Regions from separate parts of the Pseudomonas shiyinii genome, predicted to be linked through region 1. Evidence: riboswitches for the same ligand, from Rfam matches in the RefSeq annotation. Region 1 holds a riboswitch; each other region holds the start of a gene.
What was found. Region 1 has a riboswitch for cobalamin ahead of ACXHGZ_RS09055 (TonB-dependent receptor). Riboswitches for the same ligand answer to the same signal wherever they lie in the genome.
Positions count from the first base shown of each region.

Region 1 (3,865 bases):
CGACCAGCAGTTTGTGCTTGACGATGTGGTAGGCGGCCAATGTCCATTCGCCCCGGCCATCCCAGAAGCGCTGCTTGAGGCCCAGTTCGGTCTGCCTGGCTTTGGTCAGGTCGTAGCGCTGTTCCGGACGCAAGGTCAGCAGGTCGCCGATGCCGTCTTCGCTGGTGGAGTGTTGGCCATACAGGGACAGGTCCGGCGTGACCGCGAACACCAGGCCGGCACGCCAGTTGCCTCCGCGCAGGCTACGATCGCTACGGGTTTCATTCACCAGGTCGTTGCGCTCCACATGGTTTTGGTCGCGGCGCACACCAGTCACCAGCGACAGGCGCTCGGTCAGCGCGGTGCGGTTTTCCAGGAAGGTGGAGAAGGTGTGGGTGACGGACAAGGTCTGCGGGCGTGTCGGCGACAGGCTGTGGAATCGGCCCGGGGCCGGGTTCCACGGATCGAGCGTGTCCACATTGCCGTCATCGAAGGGGGCATTGCTGTCGACGTTGAAGCGGATCTTGTTGTACTCGGCGCCGATCACGGTCTTGCTGGCGCGCCCGAACAGGGTATGGTCGAACGTGAAGCTCTGGCGGTCGCCGAACTGCTCCTGGTTGTGCTTGATCTGCAGGAAGCTGCCACGCTCGAGCACGCCTTCGGCCGGGTTCCAGGTGTACGACTCGGCGTTGCGCCAATGCCGTCGGCTCTTGATGTAGTAGAGCTGGTTGCTGGCCGACAGGCTGTCGTGAATGTGCCAGTCGGTGTTCAGGCGCGTCCACTGGTCCCGATAGCGCTGCACGTCGTTGTCGATGTTGTAGTTCTTCTTGCGCAGGCTGCTGCGGTAGTGCCCATCGATCAGTGGGGTGCCGTAGTCGTTGGCCGGTTCGGTGTCGCCGCGTTCGTGGGCGAGGGTGAAACTCAGGTTGTCGCTGGCGTCCAGGCGCAGGGCGGCGCTCAGGGCCAGGCTGCGCGAGTCGGTGCGCTCGACCCAGCCGTTGCCGGCCTGCCGGTTCAGGGTCACCCGGTAGCTCAACCGTTGGCCAAGGCTGCCGCCGCTGTCCAAGGCCAGCTGTTGCCGGTCCCAGGCGCCGTAGCCCAGACGCAGGTGGTTGTGCACCGGCCCGGCGAACGGCTTCTTCGGGATCGCATTGACCACTGCGCCGGTGGCACCTTCGCCGTAGAGCACCGAGGCCGGCCCACGGATGACCTCGATCCGCTCGATCATCCATGGGTCGACCGGGAAGGTCAGGGTGCCTGCGCCACTGTACAGGCGTGAGCCATCGAACAGCGTCATCACCGAGCTTTGGCCTTCGAAACCCCGGGCCGAAAGGCCGGTGTTGCCGTCGCCCGGGCTGCCGGTGAAGGTGATGCCGGGCGAGCGGGTGACGGCGTCCTGGAGCGTGGCGTTGTTACGCCTCTGGATCTGCTCGGCGCTGATGGTGCTGGTGCTGGCCGGCGTTTCCAGCGCGCTCAGGCCCAGGCGCGAGCCGGCCTGGGTAGGGGTGCCCAGGTCGATGGCCTGCGGGTCGAGGGCCTCGGTGATCGCTGTAGAGGGGAGTGTCAGGACCTGGCCGTCGGGCTCATCGGGCCAGGCCGGCAGGGCGACGGCCAGGCAGGCCGCCAGGGTGTGAAGCTTGTAGGTACGGGACATGTCGTTCCACGGTTGCAGGAAGGAATGGATCCCGGTGGAAACAACGCATGGAGACCTGACACGCACGCAGGGGCGCACGCGAAACCGGCCTGCGCCCGCCCACCGCGGGGTTGCCAACGAAGCTCCAGGCCGGTCTCCGGGCTTGCGAGGGTCACGAACGCCTTCACCTTCCCATGCACAGGCACAGTGGTGTGTCGAAGGGTTCGCTCGCTTACCGTTGCGGGGGCAGCGCCGGACTTGCCCTGTAAAGGACGCACCGGCTTCCCGTTTCACCCTGCGCGCGGCGGCGCAGGACACCTGAAGCTGGCGCGCATCTGACCATCGATCGGCGAGGGAGTCAAATGCGCAGGGGAGGGGTCAGCGACCGCGCCGGCGCGAGACGCGGGCCTCGATGTTCTTGCGCCCGATCAGCAGCGGCGGCTTTTCCACCACCGGCTCATCGGCCAGCCATTTGTACATCACCAGGCAGTCCACCAGCCCCAGCTGGGCATGGCGGTAGGCCTTGGGCAGCCGGCCGACAGTCTCGAAGCCAAGCTTGTGCCACAGCGCCACGGCCACTTCGTTGCTGGCCACCACCGAGTTGAACTGCAGGGCCAGGAAGCCTTCCTGGCGTGCCAGCTTCTGCGAGTGTTCGCACATCAGCCGCGCCACGCCACGACCGCGGGCGGCCTCGGCGACCATGTAGCCACAGTTGCCGACATGGCTGCCGGGGCCTGCTGCGTTGGCCTTGAGGTAGTACGAGCCCAGCAGTTGGCCGTCGGCTTCGGCCACCAGGGTGCGCAGCGGTAGCGAAAGCCACAGGTGGCGGGCTTGCTCGAAGCTGAGGTCGGGGTCGAAGGCGTAGGTCTGGCGGGCCTGGACGATGGCCTGGAAGGTCGGCCAGAAGTGCTCGAAGTCTTCTGGCGTCATGGGGCGGATGTGAATCATTGCAGCTCCGTAGAGTCGGGTTGGCCCGGCGCCGCCGCGCAGGGCGGCGCCGGTACGGTCAATCGTTGGCCTTGCCCACAGCGTCCATGACCCGGGCCGAATACACCAGGGCGGCGCCCGCATTCATCGCCACGGCCACGCCAAGGGCTTCGGCGATTTCCTCGCGGGTGGCGCCGTGCTTGACGGCCTGCTGGGAATGGACGGCGATGCACCCATCGCAGCGGGTGGTGACGGCCACCGCCAGGGAGATCAACTCGCGGGTCTTGGCATCGAGGTGGTTGGTCTTGGCCCCGGCACCGCTGGCGGTCATGTAGCCGGCCACGGTGTCGGGGGACAGCTGCTTGAGATCGCCGATGCCGGCCATCAACTGCTTACGGTAGGCGTCCCAGTCCATCATGCTCATCGTCTTCACCTTGTAGGGTTGGCAACAGGAGCTTTCAGGCTAGTCGAAGATTCTACCCTTGCCCGCCTCTCAGGGGCCGCGTCAGATGTAGATGAAGAACAGCACCAGCGCCGCGACCACGGCCCACTTTTCCAGGTAGTAGCGGGTACGGTTGCGTTTCTTCATCGCCTTGCCGCGTTCGCGAATCTTGTAGATGCGAGTGAACAGGCGGTTGATGCCGCCGGTCTTGTCATTGGCATCGTTGGGCGCGGCGGCGGCGGCCATGACGTTGCGGCTGAACCAGCGGTTGAAGGCAGTTGCCCAGCGGTACTTGAGCGGGCGCTCGACATCGCAGAACAGAATGATGCGATTGTGCTCGGTGGTGTTGGCGGCGTAGTGGATGTAGGTCTCGTCGAACACCACCGCCTCGCCGTCGCGCCAGGAATACTTCTGGCCATCGACGTCGATGTAGCAGCCGTCGTCGTTCGGTGTGTCCAGGCCCAGGTGGTAGCGGTAGGAGCCGGCATAGGGGTCACGGTGACGTACCAGTTTGGCGCCCGGCGGCAGGGTGGCGAACATGGCCGCCTTGACCGTACCGATGCCCTGCAGCAGTTCGGTGGTGCGGGGGCACAGCTTCATGGCCGAAGGGTGGCTCTCGCCGTACCACTTCAGGTAGAAGCGCTTCCAGCCGGTTTTGAAGAACGAGTTGAAGCCGACGTCGTCGTAGTTGTCGGATTTCTTGATTTCACCCACGTGCAACAACTGCTGGGCTTCTTCGCGGATTTCCTGCCAGTGATCCTTCAGCGGCTGCAACTCCGGGAACGCCTCCACCGGCAGGTAGGGCTTGGCTGGGTGCCGGGAGAACAGGTACAGGAAGGCATTGACCGGGGCGAGGAAGCTGGAGTGGTCGCCCAGCTGGCGGG
Region 1 is NZ_CM161522.1:1,983,785-1,987,649, forward strand. It holds gene ACXHGZ_RS09055 (TonB-dependent receptor) at 1-1,633, opposite strand, end outside; cobalamin riboswitch at 1,744-1,949, opposite strand; gene ACXHGZ_RS09060 (GNAT family N-acetyltransferase) at 1,991-2,560, opposite strand; gene ACXHGZ_RS09065 (carboxymuconolactone decarboxylase family protein) at 2,619-2,963, opposite strand; gene lpxO (lipid A hydroxylase LpxO) at 3,045-3,865, opposite strand, start outside.

Region 2 (3,865 bases), 280 kb from region 1:
ACGTCGTTCGCGGATGGCCGTCACCTCGCCCAGGGCCGGGTGCGCGAGCAGGAAGTCGCGCTTCTGCTGCCAGGAGGTCGGGCCGTAGTCGACGATCACGATCACCTGCGGGTCGCGCTCCACCACGCTCTCCCAGTTCACTTCGGTCCAGCTGGCGTTGACATCGGCCATTACATTGTCACCGCCGGCCGCCTCGATCAGCGCTTGGGGCATGCCGAGGCGGCCGGAGGTGGTGGGGCGGTCTTCGCCGCTGTCATAGAGAAATACACGGGGCGCCTGGGAGGCAGCGGCGACCTGCGCCTGCACACGCGCCACGCGCTGGCGCAGGGTGGCGATCAGGGCCTGGGCCTGCTGGCGAACGTCGAAGATGCGCCCCAGGTTGTCCAGGTCCCGGTACAGGTCATCGAGGCTGGCGCGGTGCTGGGGCATGACCCGCGAGCAGGACTCGCTGAGCTCGTACACCGGGATGCCGAACGGTGCCAGGGCCTGTGGCGTGACCGGGCCGCCCACGTACATGCCGTAGCCCCAGCCGGCAAAGAGGAAGTCGACGTTGGCATCGAGCAGGGTTTCCACCGATGGGTAGCGTGGCGCGAGTTCCGGCAGGCCGTCCAGGGCACCCGTCATGGTTGGGTCAAGGGTCTTCCAGCCACTGATGCCGGTGAAGCCAACCATACGCTCGCGCAACCCCAGGGCCAGGAGCATGCCGGTCAGGTTGCTGTCATGGCTCACCGCCCGCTGGGGCGGCTGGCTGAAGGTGACATCGCGCTCGCAGCTGCGCACGGTCACGGGGTAGTCGCCTGCCCAGGCGACGAAGGGCAGGGCGGCCAGCAGGGCCAGGCAGGTGAGGCTTCGCTTCATGCGGGGCTGATCCAGGTGATGCGTGGGTGAAAGGCCACGGGGTGACGGTCGACCAGTGCCCGTACACCGAAAACTTCGGCCAGGCATTGTTCGGTCAGTACCTCGGCCGGAGTGCCGTGGGCAACGATGCGACCGGCCTCGATGACATACAGCCGGTCACAGAAGGCCGCAGCCAGGTTCAGGTCGTGGAAACTGGCGAGCAGGCTCAGGCCTGTGGCGCGCAAGTGCTCCAGCAAGGCCAACTGGTAGCGAGGGTCCAGGTGGTTGGTGGGTTCGTCGAGGATCAACAGGCGCGGTTGCTGGACCAGCGCGCGAGCCAACAGCACGCGCTGCTTCTCGCCACCGGACAACGGGGTAAAGCCATGATCGCTGCGCTCTTGCAGGCCCAGGCGATGCAGGCTGGCGTTCACCAGCGCATCGTCATCATCGCCGTCGAACCAACCCTGGTGCGGCGCGCGGCCCATGGCGACCACATCGCGTACGCTCAGGCCAAAATCCTCGGGAAACTCTTGGAGCATCACCGCGATGCGCTGCGCCACCCAGCGCGCCGGGCGCTGCCAGATGTCCTCGTTTTCGAGCAGCACGCGCCCGCCATCAGGCCGTGTGAAGCGATAGGCGCAGCGCAGCAGGCTGGTCTTGCCGCTGCCGTTGGGGCCGATCAGGCCGACGCATTCACCGGGGAGTACCTCCAGGTCAATGCCGTCGAGCAGCCGCCGGCCACCAGGCGATGGTGCCCAGTGCAAACCTTCGAGACGCAGGGTAGGGGCAGACATGACGAGCAACCGTACCGGGAATGAATGTAACCCGACGATGACGGCGCGCAAGGGAATCGCGGGCAAGCTGCTGCCCAAGACCGGCCCGCGCCCGCCCACCGCGGGAGTTGCCAAACGAGGTGACAGGCCGGTCTCCGGGCTTGCGAGAGGCGTGAGGCATTCACCTTCCCATGCCGGTGGCACAGTGGCGTATCGAATGCATCGCTCGCTTACCGTTGCGGGGGCAGCGCCGGACTGATCGCACAAGGCGAGGCACCGGCTTCCCGTTTAATCCCCGGCGCGGCGGCAGGGGACACCTGAAACTGGGGCGCATCTGAGCATTTATGGGGTGGGGAGTCAACTTGCAGGGCGGTCGTTATGGCATCGCACGCAGCCAAAACCTGAACCGGCGCACCCGGTTCAGGTTTTGGCGCGCGGCAGCTTACGAGACGAAGTCGGTGGAAAGAGACAACACGTCGAACATCAAGGCCTCGAAGATCACCAGCAGGTTCAGGTCAATACGACGCAGGTCGTTGCGGTTCAGGCATTCGCCTCGTCCTGCGCGTCCTGGCTAAGAAGCCGCGCTGTTGAAACTGCAGCCTGGAGATCAAGATGGCTCGAGGCAAACGACTTCATCAGGAGCGAGCGGGGAAGAGCCCAATCCCATTTCTCTTGGATCATGTTTTCGACGTTCTCCAATATGGACTCTACATCTGAGATGTCCATCTGGCCGACCACGCGCAACGCTCGCAGCGTATCCTCCCCACCGAATGCAACTTCCAGGAAGAGTCCCGTATTTTCACACTGAATGCCCACATGCCTGAGCAACAAGGCCAGCGCATCGTTGGTATAGTCCCCTCGCCAGGTCGCGACGTGGCTTACGCTAGCTGAGCCAACAATCGCAGCGGCACTCAAGCCGAGGGCACGGAAGTTACTCCGAGCTTCCTCCAGTAGGGCTTGAGCATGCTTGTCCAGGAAGGGACAAGGGGTGGTTTCCGTCAGTACGTTTCGCATTTCAAGCCTGACGCGATCATCCACCTGCGCGCCTAGCCCATCAAACTGAGGGGGCTCGCCGCCCCGCGCCGGCGTGACCACGATCACCTTCGCTTCAAGGTCGACGTCCTGAACCTGCCAGCGTCTGCCGCCGAAAATGATACGTTGCTCCTTGGTCAGGGGTTTGCTGATGGGCAGCGAGCCAAGTGGTTTGCCATTCTGGAGCAAACGAAACTCTTCATCACTCGTGAAGGCGGTGTAGAACTCATAGTGGTTGATTAACCGCTCCCCGAGTTCGCCTGGCAGCAGAAGTCCTGAGCTGTCCTGGACGATCAACTCTTTCTCACCCATACCTTTGAGCAAAGACAGGAAATCAGGCTTGGTGACGCTCGCAAAACTGCCGCTAGCTATGAGATTTCCCCATAATTGCGCCGCCGAGGCACCGCCGAGCTGAGCAATCGAAGACAAGCACTGCTGCACCAGTGTCGAGGCGTGTAGGCCTTCCGACCGTGGTGGTTCAAACCATCCATTGATCAGCAAGCGGATCATGGCGACCGTTTGGACAAGGCCCTCACGTAACTGATCGGAGAGATTAGACTGATCCGTTAAGGGGCGCTCTCGGCAGTACGCTCTGAGCATAGCAGGCTCACCGGGTCGACGACCTGAGCGGCCAAGCCGTTGCCTGAGACTCGCAACAGAGGGGGGGGAGCCGATCTGTGCGACCGTCCTGATGTTACCGATGTCGATACCCAGCTCAAGGGTGGTAGTGCATACGGCAGAAGCTGGAGGGTCTCCCGCCTTCAACGCCTGTTCGGCATCCTGGCGGAGGTCCTTGGACAAGCTACCGTGGTGCGGCCAGAACTCGTTTGGCACTCCATCGTTCTCGCACAGTGAACGCAGACGGTCGGCAAACCATTCAACCTCCTGGCGCCTGTTGGGGAAGATCAGGTTGTTATGCCCCCTGAGTACCTTATACAAGTGACCTGCGATAGCCACTTTCGTACCTGAGGTGTCTTCCTTCTCGGCGCTTTCATCTGTTGATGCATTGTCAGGGTGTTCGGCCACCAGTTGCTGCATGGGCTGTTCAATGTACCCACGTACCTGCACCTGGAGTTCCTGGCCAGAGGATTTCGACTCGATGACAGTAATGTCATCGGGGCGAACTGGCCTCAGAAATTTTCGGGCCAGCGACATCTCCCCAAGCGTCGCCGAAAGTCCTACACGAGGCAGGGCCCTACCTACGACGATCTCAACCCGTTGCA
Region 2 is NZ_CM161522.1:2,261,276-2,265,140, reverse strand. It holds gene ACXHGZ_RS10250 (ABC transporter substrate-binding protein) at 1-858, opposite strand, end outside; gene ACXHGZ_RS10245 (ABC transporter ATP-binding protein) at 855-1,631, opposite strand; cobalamin riboswitch at 1,740-1,946, opposite strand; gene ACXHGZ_RS10240 (DEAD/DEAH box helicase) at 2,151-3,865, opposite strand, start outside.
Region 2: linked by a shared signal. The riboswitch ahead of ACXHGZ_RS10245 (ABC transporter ATP-binding protein) and the one ahead of ACXHGZ_RS09055 (TonB-dependent receptor) in region 1 are both predicted to bind cobalamin.

Region 3 (3,865 bases), 1.0 Mb from region 1:
GCCGGCCAGGGTGCGGTGGTGCAGCTCCGGGTAGCCGCCGGGCAGGTAGAGGCTGTCGACCGGCGGCAGCTCAAGGTCATGTACCGGTGAGAAGAACAGCAGTTGCGCCCCCAACCGGCGCAGTAGGTCGAGGTTGGCCCCATAGGTGAAGGCGAAGGCTTCGTCCCGGGCGACGCCGATACGCACGCCAGCCAAGGTCGCGGCGCTGGCCGCAGGCACAGGCGCATCGAACGCCACCGGTGGCGGCAAGGCGGCGTCACAGCTGGCACCCAGGGCATCGGCGGCAGCATCCAGGCGCATGTCCAGGTCGTTGAGTTCGCTGGCCTGGACCAGCCCCAGGTGGCGGCTGGGCAGCTCGATGCCGCGCTCGCGGGATAAACCGCCGTACCAGCGCAGGCCCTCGGTCAGGCTGCCTTCGAGCAATTGTGCGTGGCGCAGGCTGCCGACCCGGTTGGCCAGCACCCCGGCAAAGGGCAGGTCGGGCTGGTAGCGCGCCAGGCCCAGGGCCAGGGCGCCGAAGGTCTGGGCCATGGCGGTGCCATCGATCACCGCCAGCACCGGCACGCCGAAATGACGGGCCAGGTCAGCGCTCGACGGGGTGCCATCGAACAACCCCATGACCCCTTCGATCAGGATCAGGTCGGCCTCGCCCGCCGCCTCCCAGAGCAGGCGCCGGCTTTCCTCGGCGCCGATCATCCACAGGTCGAGCTGGTACACCGGTGCGCCGCTGGCGCGTTCGAGGATCATCGGGTCGAGGAAGTCCGGCCCGCACTTGAAGACCCGGACCTTGCGGCCCAGGTTGCGGTGCAGGCGTGCCAGGGCGGCGGTGACCGTGGTCTTGCCTTGGCCGGACGCCGGTGCCGCGATCAGCACCGCCGGGCAGTGCCGGAGCTGGTTCATAGTTCCACGCCCTTCTGGGCGCGGATTCCGGCCTGGAAGGCATGCTTGACCACGCCCATTTCGGTAACGGTGTCGGCCAACTCGATCATCTCCGGCTTCGCGGCACGGCCGGTGACGATCACGTGTTGCATCGGCGGGCGCGCCTGGATATCGGCCAGTACCTGGTCGAGGTCAAGATAACCGTGCTTGAGGGCGATGTTCAGTTCATCGAGCACCACGAACTGCACCGAAGGGTCTTGCAGCATCTGGCGCGAAACCGCCCAGGCGGCTTCGGCGGCGGCGATGTCGCGCTGGCGATCCTGGGTTTCCCAGGTAAAGCCCTCGCCCATCACGTGGTAGCGCACCTGTTCGGGGAAGCGGCGGAAGAACAGCTCTTCGCCGGTGCTGTTGCGGCCCTTGATGAACTGCACCACGCCACACTGCATGCCGTGGCCCAGGGCGCGGGCGAGCATGCCGAAGGCCGAGCTGCTCTTGCCCTTGCCGTTGCCGGTGAGCACCAGCAGCAGGCCACATTCGTTGGGGGCATTGGCGATACGTTCGTCGATGATCGCCTTCTTGCGCTGCATGCGCGCCAGGTGACGTTCGTCGCGCTCGGTGGAATCGCTCATCAGGGTTCTCCGCAGGCTGTCGCCGCGCATGGGGCGACGACAGGTCGATAGGCAGGCAGCCGGAGAACGCGCAGGAGCCGTGGCAGACGCGCCACGGTGCACCGCGCATCACCCTCCGTGATGCCGTTGGCAGTGACAGGCCGGTCTCCGGGCTCGTGAGCGGGGCCTCGGGCCCCTGTACCGCGCGCCTTCCCGGGGCATGTCCCCAGTGGCCCTGCGCGGCCTTTGACTCACCTACCGTTGCGGGGGCAGCGCCGGGATCGCGCCTTTGCTGGCGCCCACCGGCTTCCCAGTTTCACCCTGCCCAGCGTTGGCTGGCAGGGCACCTGAAACACGTCGCGAAGGTTAGAGGGTTGGATCGGGAGCGTCAAATGAAGGCAGTCGATAGAGGCGTTCATACGACACTCTGTGGCCGAGTGCCCTGCATGACCGAAGTGAACCTACGCCCCCGCTCCCGACTCTCAATTGGCACAAGCCCGATGAGGAGTCCGAGCATGGACAGGCTGCATGTCGCGATACTGTTGGCCCTGGCCACCAGCCTTGGCGGGTGCGGAGAGTCTGCGCGCCTCGACGTCAGCGCTGGCAGCGGCCCGTCGCCGCAGCTGCCGGCGCCCAACAAGACGCTGATCCCGACCGTGAACATCGCGCCCGCCATCGGCTGGCCAGAGGGTGCCAAACCCAAATCGGCTACCGGTACGCAGGTGGTCGCCTTCGCCAGAAACCTGGACCACCCGCGCTGGCTCTATGTGCTGCCCAACGGCGATGTACTGGTGGCAGAGACCAACGCCCCGGCCAAGCCCGAGGATGGCAAGGGGATTCGCGGCTGGGTGATGCGCAAGGTCATGGAGCGCGCCGGCGCTGGTGTGCCCAGCGCCAATCGCATCACCCTGCTGCGCGATGCCGACCATGATGGCGTCGCGGAACTCCGCACGACCTTCATCGAAGGGCTCAACTCACCGTTCGGCATGGCATTGGTGGGCAAGGACCTGTATGTCGCCGATACCGACCGGCTGCTGCGCTTTCACTATGAGCCGGGCGCCATGCAACTGCGCCAGGAGGGCCGCAAGGTGGTGGACCTGCCTGGAGGCCCGTTGAATCACCATTGGACCAAGAACGTGATCGCCAGCCGCGACGGCAAGAAGCTGTATGTCACGGTCGGCTCCAACAGCAACGTGGGCGAGAACGGGCTGGACAAGGAACAGGGTCGGGCAGCGATCTGGGAGGTTGACCCGGCCAATGGCGAACATCGGATCTTCGCCTCGGGCCTGCGTAACCCCAACGGGTTGGCCTGGGAGCCGCGCACAGAGGTGTTGTGGACAGCGGTCAACGAGCGTGACGAGATCGGTAGCGACCTGGTGCCGGACTACATCACCTCGGTGAAGGATGGCGGGTTCTATGGCTGGCCGTATAGCTACTACGGCCAACATGTGGACTTGCGGGTCGAGCCGCAGGACCCGGCGAAAGTCGCGCAGGCGATCGTACCAGATTATGCGGTAGGGCCACACACGGCGTCGCTTGGGCTTGAGTTCGCCCAGCCGGGGGTGTTGCCGGCGCCGTTCGAGCAGGGGGCGTTCGTAGGGCAGCATGGCTCTTGGAATCGCAAGCCGCACAGTGGGTACAAGGTGATTTTCGTGCCGTTCAGTGATGAGGGGAGGCCTGCCGGGAAGCCGGTGGATGTGTTGACGGGGTTCGTCGACGGCAAGGGCAAGGCGATGGGGAGGCCTGTGGGCGTGATCAATGATGGGCGGGGTGGGGTTTTGGTGGCGGATGATGTGGGGAATGTGGTTTGGCGGGTCAGTCGAGGGTCTTGAGGGCTTGGGCTTTTAGACCGTGTGGGGATTCGTTTTTGGTGGGGGCGCCACTGGCGCTTTTCGCCTTCACGGCGACCTACTTTTGCTCTTGGGCAAAAGTAGGCAAAAACCGCTGGCTCCTGCATCCGGCCCCTGCGCTGCGCTCCGGGGTTCCCTCGCTCCGGCATTACTCCCGGTGGGGCGCGGCGAAGGGCCATCCATGGCCCTGCGCCGCTTGCCGGGCATCCATGCCCGGCACCCACCTCCGTAATGCCTCCACTCGGCCTCCTGACGTCGCGATTGGTGGCGCCTGGACTGTTGTGAAAGAAAAGCAAAAGCGGCGGTGGCGGTAGTGAAAATCATATTGGCTGTTCTGCGCTGATCGCAGGTGCTTCTCAGCCATGCAAATACGGCCCAGGCTCCGCTTGCTTCGTAGGAGCTGGCGGAGCCTGCGATGGGCCGCAAAGCGGCCCCTTAAATCTGGAGGGGCTCCACCGTTTGAGGGCTTGGGGCTGCTTTGCAGCCCATCGCAGGCTGTCGCCAGCTCCCACCGAGGTTGCGCCACTC
Region 3 is NZ_CM161522.1:965,012-968,876, reverse strand. It holds gene ACXHGZ_RS04610 (cobyrinic acid a,c-diamide synthase CobB) at 1-900, opposite strand, end outside; gene cobO (cob(I)yrinic acid a,c-diamide adenosyltransferase) at 897-1,508, opposite strand; cobalamin riboswitch at 1,630-1,853, opposite strand; gene ACXHGZ_RS04600 (PQQ-dependent sugar dehydrogenase) at 2,003-3,319, shown strand.
Region 3: linked by a shared signal. The riboswitch ahead of cobO (cob(I)yrinic acid a,c-diamide adenosyltransferase) and the one ahead of ACXHGZ_RS09055 (TonB-dependent receptor) in region 1 are both predicted to bind cobalamin.

Region 4 (3,865 bases), 500 kb from region 1:
CAACTGGTCGGCGAACAGCTCGTGCAGAGGCGACTCATGGTCCAGGTTGGGGTCGAGCTTGCGCTGGGCATCCACCTGGTCGGGATAGGCCGCGAAGGTACCGGCGGCCACCGCCGGGCTGTCGACCACGGTGATCACTGCGTCGACGGTGCAGGCGTTGCGGATTTCCGGCCACTGGAAGGCCTGTACCAGTGGCTTGGGCAAGGCCAGGCCGCTGGTTTCGATGAGAATGTGGTCCAGGTCAGCGCGGCGTGCCACCAGTTCACGCATGACCGGGAAGAACTCTTCCTGCACGGTGCAGCACAGGCAACCGTTGGCCAGTTCGTAGACACGGCCACTGGCTTCCTCCTCGGTGCAACCGATGCTGCATTGCTTGAGGATTTCGCCATCGATGCCCAGTTCGCCGAACTCGTTGACGATGACCGCGATGCGCCGGCCCTGGGCGTTGTCGAGCATGTGCCGAAGCAGGGTGGTCTTGCCCGAGCCGAGGAAGCCGGTGACGATGGTGACGGGGAGCTTGGCCAGTGTTTTCATGTCGCGATGCCCTTGGCAGGATGGCGCGGGCATGCAGGACGAAAGCCTCGGGCTTGTCGGCCGGGCTCGTTCGCCACCGGATCACCCCGCCCGGTTGAAAGTCGAAAACGTCACGAGGCAGGTCTCCTGGCTTGCACCGTACCGGCCGTAGCCGGTGGAGCGACGCCTTCCCACGCGGAGCGCAGTGGCTGTGTCGATCCTGTTCAGTGCCTACAGTTGCGGGGGCAGCCGCGGCTTGGACCGCGTTCCCGTCTTAGCTGCGGCCGACGCCGCAGAACCTCGAAGCGGCAAGGCTACGCAGTGGTGGGTAGGCGGTCAACCATCAGCGCAGTATTCCCTCCATCTCCATAGAGAACGGATTTTGTGGGAGCGGGTTTACCCGCACCCACAGGAGATGCTCCTACGGCACCAATTGACGGAGCATCGGCCGCATGCTTTGCTTGCACCTTGCGTTCAGGTGCCCCCTCGGGGGGTGAAACGGGAAACCGGTGCGTCGCAGGCCCCAAGGGGCCGGGCAAGGCCGGTGCTGCCCCCGCAACGGTAAGCGAGTGCGCGTCTTGACCACTGTGCCGCGTCGTATGGCATGGGAAGGTGACGCTGTCCAGGGAGCCTGCCTCCTCCTCGCCAGCCCGGAGACCGGCCTGACGACGAATGAACACCCCGCGGTGGGCGGGTGCTGTCGTGTGCCTTGGGCAAGCTCTGCCCAGGCGTGACGCCCGTGCCCGTCGCCCATAAAAAAGCAGAGGAACGCGTCATGTCCGTCACCAGCGCCAAACACAGCATCGCCACTCCCGTCAGCCTCAGCCAGCGCGTGCTCCTCGCCATCGGCGCCAGCCTGCTAGGCCTGTGCCTGGTCTACTTCGCCGGCTTCTCGCACATCGAGGCCGTGCACAACGCCGCCCACGATACCCGCCACAGCGCCGCCTTCCCTTGCCACTGAGTACGCCTGCATGATCAAGCGCATTGCCCGAACCGCCGGCTTCAGCGGGCTGCTCGCTGCCCTGTTGCTGACCTTGTTGCAGAGTCTCTGGGTCACGCCGCTGATTCTCCAGGCGGAAACCTACGAGAACAACGCCCCGAGCGCCGAGCACCACGCGCATGACGATGGCGTGGCCGCCCACACCCACGACGCCGAAGCCTGGGCCCCTGAAGACGGCTGGCAACGCCTAGTGTCCACGACCGGTGGCAACCTGGTGGTGGCCGTCGGCTTCGCCCTGGTCCTTGCTGCGCTGTACAGCCTGCGCGAGCCCCGCACGTTGAGCACCGGTGCGCTATGGGGGCTGGCCGGCTTTGCGGTGTTCTGCCTGGCGCCGACCCTCGGGCTGCCCCCGGAACTGCCAGGCACTGTCGCGGCCGACCTGGGCCAACGTCAGGCCTGGTGGGCCAGCACAGCGGCTGCCACCGCCGCAGGCCTGGCACTGGCGGTGTTCGCTCGGCACTGGCTGTTCAAGACGCTCGGCGTGGCCTTGCTGGCGATTCCCCACCTGGTCGGCGCCCCACAACCAACCGTCCATGAGAGCCTGGCCCCCGAGGCCCTGGAAGCCCAATTCAAGCTTGCCTCCTGGTTGACCAACGCGGCCTTCTGGCTCGCCCTCGGCCTGCTCAGCGCCTGGCTTTATCGTCGTTCCAGCCAGGCCTGATGACTCGCCCTCCCCTGTTGCCGGCGTTCTACGCCGGCTTTGGGTGCCGCAGAGGATGCCCGGCCGACCACCTCGAGCGGCTCCTGCGTGACACACTGGCTGCCCATGGCCTGCAACTGGCGCAATTGCGCGGCATCACCAGCATCGACCTCAAGGCCGAAGAAGCCGGGTTGCAGGCACTGGCCAGCCGCCTCGGGCTCGCCCTGACGCTGTTTCCGTCCGTACAATTGCATACCTTCGAACCATTGCTCAGCCATCGCTCGGCCGCCGCATTCAACCACAGCGGCTGCTGGGGGGTCGCCGAAAGTGCAGCATTGGCGTTGGCCGCACAAAAACAAGGGACGCCCCGGTTGCTGGTGCCACGCCAAGTAGGCGACCGGGCTACCGTTGCCTTGGCGTGCAGCCGATAATCGCCGCTTTCTATTGCCCTACTGCAAGGATTTTCCATGACGGTCTTCTTCATCGGTGCCGGCCCCGGCGATCCGGAACTGATCACGATCAAGGGCCAGCGCCTGATCCGTCAGTGCCCGGTGATCATCTATGCCGGCTCCCTGGTGCCCGCAGCCGTCCTGCAGGGCCATAATGCCCATACGGTGATCAACAGCGCCGAACTGCACCTCGACCAGATCATCGCAGCCATGCGCAACGCCCATGAACAAGGCCATGATGTCGCCCGCGTGCACAGTGGCGATCCGAGCCTGTACGGGGCGATCGGCGAGCAGATCCGCCACCTGCGCGAGCTGGGTATCGACTACCAGGTGATCCCGGGCGTCACGGCCACTGCCGCCAGCGCAGCCTTGCTCGGCTGCGAGCTGACCTTGCCGCAAGTGGCGCAGACAGTGATCCTCACCCGCTACGGGGACAGCTCGCCCATGCCCGCGGGCGAGCAGTTGGCCGACCTGGCCCGGCACCGCAGCACCCTGGCGATCCACCTGGGCGTCAAGCACCTTGAGCGCATCGTCGCCGAGCTGTTGCCCCACTACGGCCCGGATTGCCCGGCTGCCGTGGTGCACCGCGCCACCTGGCCGGACCAGGACTGGGTGCGAGGGACCTTGCAGGATATCGTCGCGCTCACGGCAGCCAAAGGCTTCCGGCGCACGGCATTGATCCTGGTGGGTCATGTACTGGGCGACACCCCATTCGCCGAGTCGGCCTTGTACCGGGCCGGGCACGCTCACCTCTATCGCCCCTTGGGTTGAAGCCCAAGATCATTCCTACAAAAAACACAATGAGGTTACACAGATGCTCGAACTGCGCCCCAACTGCGAATGCTGCGACATCGACCTGCCAGGCGACAGCCCGGACGCAAGGATCTGCTCGTTCGAATGCACCTTTTGCCGGGCCTGCGACGAGGAGCATTTCCAGGGACGTTGCCCGAATTGTGGTGGTCAGCTGGTCCCCCGGCCAACACGAGTCGGAACCGCCCTGCTGGACAACCCGGCCTCAGGCCAGCGCGTCATCAAGCCCCATAGCCGATGCACCCAGGCCGGCGGATAGGGACCGCGGGTTGACGATGACCGGCCGACTTGTATCATTGCCATACCGCTTGTAGGACTTTTCAACAAATACGCTTCGTTTATTCAACGCCCCTACGCTTCCTATTACTATGCCACCCGAATAAACGTATCTTGCGCGCTCCGCGCAGGTCCCAGAGGGTATTCCTGCGGGATTTCAGGAAACGGACCACATTC
Region 4 is NZ_CM161522.1:2,479,382-2,483,246, forward strand. It holds gene cobW (cobalamin biosynthesis protein CobW) at 1-534, opposite strand, end outside; cobalamin riboswitch at 634-831, opposite strand; cobalamin riboswitch at 973-1,193, shown strand; gene ACXHGZ_RS11270 (CbtB domain-containing protein) at 1,289-1,474, shown strand; gene ACXHGZ_RS11275 (CbtA family protein) at 1,485-2,174, shown strand; gene ACXHGZ_RS11280 (cobalamin biosynthesis protein) at 2,192-2,584, shown strand; gene cobM (precorrin-4 C(11)-methyltransferase) at 2,621-3,373, shown strand; gene ACXHGZ_RS11290 (DUF1272 domain-containing protein) at 3,417-3,671, shown strand.
Region 4: linked by a shared signal. The riboswitch ahead of ACXHGZ_RS11270 (CbtB domain-containing protein) and the one ahead of ACXHGZ_RS09055 (TonB-dependent receptor) in region 1 are both predicted to bind cobalamin.